2 regions of the Pectobacterium parvum genome follow, and region 1 is predicted to be linked to the other one. Evidence: predicted binding sites of a transcription regulator. Region 1 holds the regulator's gene; the other holds the start of a gene.
What was found. Region 1 encodes PhoB, which activates phosphate uptake and scavenging genes when phosphate is short. Its sites were predicted from a motif close to CTGTCATAAAACTGNCNNAT; they were not measured.
Positions count from the first base shown of each region.

Region 2: a site for PhoB is predicted at 1,429-1,448, ahead of pitA (inorganic phosphate transporter PitA). Genes of this name have one in related genera too.

Region 1 covers NZ_CP087392.1:3,516,014-3,519,165, forward strand. Annotated here, with positions in the region: gene phoR (phosphate regulon sensor histidine kinase PhoR) at 1-1,294, opposite strand, end outside; gene phoB (phosphate response regulator transcription factor PhoB) at 1,322-2,011, opposite strand; gene sbcD (exonuclease subunit SbcD) at 2,306-3,152, shown strand, end outside.
Region 2 covers NZ_CP087392.1:223,001-226,152, forward strand. Annotated here, with positions in the region: gene LOZ86_RS00955 (BaiN/RdsA family NAD(P)/FAD-dependent oxidoreductase) at 1-1,188, opposite strand, end outside; gene pitA (inorganic phosphate transporter PitA) at 1,467-2,972, shown strand.

The DNA.
Region 1 (3,152 bases):
CCAGAGAGGCAGGGACAATCAACCGATTCGGCAACGTAAAGACGAAACGTGAGCCCAGACCATCCTCACTCATGATTTCCAGACGGGAATCGTGATGGCTGAGCGCATGCTTAACAATCGCCAGCCCCAGTCCGCTGCCGCCCGTTTGTCGTGAGCGCGCCTTATCCACACGATAAAAGCGTTCCGTCAGGCGCGGCAAGTGCTCGGCCGCAATGCCCGGCCCGTTATCGCTGACCTGAAATTGCGCGCCCTGCGGGATCTTCTGCCAGCAAACTTCGATACGCGTTCCCGCTGGCGTATGGTTGACCGCGTTATACACCAGATTGGATACCGCACTGCGAAGCTGTTCTTCATTACCAAACACGCGGAGGCTTTCGTTCACACGAAAGACGATCTCATGACGCCCCTGACTCAGCGTCTGCGCTTCGCGCTGCAATACGCGCAGCATCAATGGAATATCGACTTTTTCATTCAGATCGATTGCCGTCGCCGCCTCAATACGGGACAGGGTGAGCAGTTGTTTGACCAACCCGTCCATGCGTCGAGTTTGCTCCTGCATGGTATTCAGCGCTTTCCCGCGTAGCGCCGCATCCAGCGTTTCTTCTTGCATCATTTCCAGATAACCCTGCAACACCGTCAGCGGCGTACGCAGTTCATGGCTCACGTTGGCAAAAAAGTTACGTCTGGCGCCTTCAAGCTGGTGCATTTGCGTAATATCACGCACCACCATCAGTAGCTGGCCTTCGGAATAGGGCATCACGCGGAATTCAACATGGTGGGAATTATTCAACTGCAGCGTGAGAGGACGGCTAAAATCCTGTCCTTTCATGTAATTCGTGAATTCGGGATAGCGCAATAAGTTAAGGATATTCTGACCGTTATCTTCCGGCCAGCGGAAATTTAACAGGTGCTGCGCCAGATGGTTACACCAGAAGATCGTGCCTTCTTCGGTGGTGATCACCACGGCATCGGGTAAGGATTCGGCACCGCTGCGAAAGCGCTTAATCAGAAGCGCCAGTTCACGACGTCGACGTCGATTACGCAACTGCATCTGATAGAGCCCGTAAAACAGCGGCTCCCAGCTCCAGCGACCAGGTGGTGGCGTCATGCTGCGGTCAACCCACAACCAATAAGAGAGTTTTAGCTGGTTATAAAAATTCCAGCACAGTAAGCCTAATACGGCGACCAGCAGAAACCAGGGCAGATAGCCAAAAATCAGCCCCAGCAGTAAAGCGGGCAAACAAAAAAAAGCTAGCTCCAATGCCAGCCTTTTCCAGGATAAACGTTCTAGCACGTTAATGTGTCTCCGGTTACGATCACCTCAGTAACGCGTTGAAAAACGGTAGCCCGTTCCCCGAACGGTTTGCACCATTTTGTCATGTCCGCTGGTTTCCAGCGCTTTACGCAGGCGACGAATATGGACGTCGACAGTACGATCCTCAACATAAACGTTAGTGCCCCAAACGTGATTCAGCAACTGCTCCCGGCTATAAACACGTTCAGGATGCGTCATAAAGAAATGCAGCAGTTTAAATTCCGTCGGTCCCATGTCCAACGCGTGCTCTTCGGTCGTCACGCGATGTGAGGAAGGATCGAGGCTCAGGCCACGCATTTCAATCACTTCTTCCACTGCCATCGGTGAAATCCGACGCATCACGGCTTTGATACGCGCCACCAACTCTTTGGGTGAAAACGGTTTGGTAATGTAATCATCCGCTCCCACTTCAAGCCCGCGCACGCGGTCTTCTTCTTCGCCACGCGCGGTTAACATCATCACCGGAATATCACGCGTCAGTGCTTCGCGCTTCATATGCTTGATGAATTGCAGGCCCGACCCACCTGGCAGCATCCAGTCCAATAACACCAGTTCCGGGAATGGCTCCGACAGTTGCGTTACCGCGCTGTCATAGTCTTCAGCTTCAACGGGTTGATAACCATTTTGTTCCAGTACAAAGCAGACCATTTCACGAATTGGTGCTTCATCTTCCACGACTAATATGCGTTTTGCCATTGTTAATCCTGTCGTTAATCATCGTCGCTGTTAGCAGGCGGAGGCATTATGCGTCAGTTTTATGACAGATTTATGAAAAACGCACGGACCGCTCTGCACGATTGTTACAGCGCGTACATCCGATTTTTCGAGCCGCTTTCCAAACTCCTGATTCCACCGCGACAGCCGCCATCCCTGCTATATATAATCATGGCATTACGATGACAAAGCACCATGGCGACGACACACCCTTTCACATAATAAATAATGACAACGTCATCCACCGCCACGCGGCATGAATATCGAGAGAACACGATGCGCATTATCCACACCGCCGATTGGCATTTAGGGCAATATTTTTATACCAAAAGTCGCGCTGCTGAGCATCAGGCTTTTCTAAACTGGCTTATCGTTCAGGTGGAACAACATCAGGTCGATGCCATTATCGTTGCTGGCGATATTTTTGATAACGGCTCGCCCCCCAGCTATGCGCGGGAAATGTATTATAGCTTCGTGGTCGCGCTACAGCGCACAGGCTGCCAGCTCATCGTTCTCGGTGGTAACCACGATTCTGTCGCGATGCTAAACGAATCCCGCGAGCTGCTTGCCTGCCTGAACACACGGGTGATTGCCTGCGCCAGCGACGATCCGGCCCAACAGGTGCTTCTGCTGGAAAACCGTCAGCGGCAGCCCGGTGCCCTGCTCTGTGCAATTCCTTTTTTACGTCCGCGTGATGTATTGACCAGCAAAGCCGGGCAATCCGGGGATGAAAAACAGCTGGCGCTACAGGAAGCGATTACCGCGCACTACCAGCAGTGTTACCAACTGGCTTGCCAAAAGCGCGACGAGCTTGGCCTGCCGCTGCCGATTATCGCAACCGGGCACCTGACGACGATTGGCGCAACCGCCTCGGAATCCGTGCGCGATATCTATATTGGTACGCTCGATGCCTTCCCTGCTCAGGCTTTTCCTCCTGCGGATTATATCGCGCTCGGCCATATTCACCGCCCACAGCGCGTGACCCAAAGCGAGCACATTCGCTACAGCGGTTCGCCCATCCCGTTGAGTTTTGATGAACTAAACAGTGAAAAATCCGTTTGTCTGGTGAGCTTTGCACCTGACACGTCACCGCAAACACCTCCGCAGATAGACATCCTGCCGA
Region 2 (3,152 bases), 1.4 Mb from region 1:
AGGCAGCGACTGCGCACATGCCCATGCAGAGCTCCACGCCCATTGGAAGTTATAGCCGCCGAGCCAGCCGGTTACATCGACCACTTCACCGATGAAATACAACCCCGGCACCGCGCTGGCTTCCATGGTTTTGGAGGACAGCGCGCGGGTGTCAATGCCGCCGATGGTCACTTCGGCCGTGCGATAACCTTCCGTACCGTTTGGCTGCACGCGCCACTGTTGCAGGCTCTGTTCAATCTGCGTTTGCTGTGCGCTGTTGAGCTGTTTCAACGTGACGTCCGGCAGTTGTCCTAACTCCTGTAGGCATTCAACCAGTCGTTTAGGTAGCCACTGTGCCAGCGTGTTTTTCAGGCTTTGGTTCGGGTGAGCGGTGCGCTCGTCATTAATAAGCTGGGTAAGATCGCGGTCAGGCAGCAGATTGATGGTGACGAATTCACCCGCTTGCCAGTAGCTGGAGATCTGCAAAATAGCCGGGCCAGACAGCCCGCGATGCGTAAACAGAATGTTTTCACGGAACGTCACACCGTTTTCTGCTGTGACGACAGTCGGCACCGAGACGCCGGAGAGCGTTTGCAGCTGTTCGAGCAGCGGTTTGTGCAGCGTAAAGGGTACCAGTGCAGCACGAGTTGGGAGCACGTTGATATCGAACTGTGCGGCGAGCTGGTAGCCAAACGGCGTCGCGCCCAGGCCGGGCATCGACAGGCCGCCGCAGGCAACGACCAACGATGCGCTTTGGAATGATGTGCCGTTGCTTAGCTGGACGGTGAACAAATCGTCTGATTTCTCCACCGAGGTCACTTCACTGCGCAGACGGAGGGTGACGTCCGCCCGCTCGCACTCTGTGACCAGCATGTCCACGATTTGCTGTGCGGAATCATCGCAGAATAGCTGACCGAGCGTTTTCTCGTGATAAGCGATGCGGTGGCTGTTGACCAGGCTGATGAAATCCCATTGGGTATAACGCGCCAGTGCCGATTTACAAAAGTGAGGATTGTGAGACAGATAGGCCGCGGGCTCTGCATGCATATTGGTAAAGTTGCAGCGACCGCCGCCGGACATAAATATTTTCCGGCCTGCCTTCTTGCCGTTATCGAGCAGTAGAACACGCAGTCCGCGTTGTCCTGCCTGTGCTGCACAAAACATGCCTGCTGCACCGGCACCGATGATGACAGCGTCAAACTGTTCCACAATGCATTTCTCCGATGAGTGAGTGGATCTTCTTGGATGGCCGCAGGCCGATAAGCCGTAGGGCGGCAAATTGTAGTGTTGGTTTTTGTTCGATACCAGCGTAACAATTTGCATATTTTAGTAAAAATATATAATTATTTGATTTTTATTGATTAAGTGATTTCCCCATCGATCCCCATCACATATTAAGTCAAAAAAAATTCATATTTTGCTTTTCCCGACCCCTGCTTGTCGCCGATAATGCGCCACGTTCATGACCACTAAATGGCCTAACGTTTATGCTACATTTATTTGCCGGTTTGGATTACTACACTGGCCTGATGTTGATATTGGCTTTGTTGTTTGTACTGATGTATGAAGCCATCAACGGTTTTCACGATACTGCGAATGCCGTTGCTACTGTTATTTATACCCGAGCCATGCGTGCCGAGTTTGCCGTTGTTATGGCGGGTGTCTTTAATTTCTTCGGTGTATTGCTGGGCGGCCTGAGCGTGGCCTATGCAATTGTTCACCTTCTCCCCACTGATTTATTGCTGAACGTGAGTTCGGCGCACGGTCTGGCGATGGTCTTTTCCATGCTGCTGGCTGCCATTATCTGGAATCTGGGTACCTGGTATTTCGGTATTCCTGCCTCCAGTTCTCACACGCTGATCGGCTCCATTATCGGTATTGGTTTGACTAACGCACTGCTGACGGATACCTCTGTCGTGGATGCGTTGAACGTGCCGAAAATGATCAGTATTTTCCTGTCGCTGTTGCTCTCGCCGATTGTGGGGATGGTGGTTGCAGGCCTGCTGGTGCTGGTGCTGCGTCGGTTCTGGAACGACAGTAAAAAACGCAAACGCGTGCATCTGACGCCTGTCGATCGCGAAAAGCAGGACGGCAAACGTAAGCCGCCGTTCTGGACGCGTACCGCGCTGATTTTATCGGCGATTGGGGTGAGCTTCTCTCACGGTGCAAACGACGGTCAGAAAGGTATCGGCTTGATTATGCTGGTGCTGATTGGTGTCGCGCCTGCTGGGTTTATTGTCAACATGAACGCATCTGGCTATGACATCAGTCGTACCCGTGATGCCGTTGTCAATTTACAGGAATACTACAAGCAGCATGGCGACGCGCTGACGCACGTTATCGATCTGTCTCCGCCAGTGATTCCTACGCCAGAAAGCACGATTCCCGGCAACGGTCAGAAAGAGTTTCACTGTGACAGTTCACGCGTGATGATTGCGATTGACCGTACACAGGGTCTGCTGAATAACCTGAAAAGTTACGACCAGTTGAACCCTGACGATCGTAGCAGAGTACGTCGTTTGCTGATGTGTATCTCTGACACGATGGATCGGGTGATCAAGCTGCCAGAAACGTCGGGCGAAGATAAGCGCTACCTGAGCAACCTGCGTAAAGACATGCTGCAGACGGTTGAGTATGCGCCTCTTTGGATTATCGTCGCTGTCGCATTGGCGCTGTCTCTGGGCACAATGGTGGGCTGGAAACGCGTGGCTGTGACCATCGGTGAGAAGATTGGTAAGAAAGGCATGACCTACGCACAGGGCGTTTCGGCGCAGGTGACGGCGGCCTTATCGATTGGCGTTGCCAGCTACACCGGTATGCCGGTTTCCACCACACACGTATTGTCCTCGGCGGTTGCTGGGACGATGATTGCGGACGGTGGTGGCGTACAGGGCAAAACGATCAGAAGTATTCTGCTTGCCTGGGTGCTGACGCTGCCTGTCTCAATGCTGATGTCCGGTACGTTGTACTGGCTGGCGTTGAAGCTGATCTAACGGCGTTAATTCATCACGCATAAAAAAACGTAGGGAACGTTGTTCAACGTCGCTTGCGTTATAAAAAAGGCGATTCTGTGGGGAATCGCCTTTTTACTTTTTATCGACGTTCATGGTTGTCATACCAATGAGGGTGTTAATAACAATAGTTATGTTAATACCAGAGAATTGTGTCAGTAC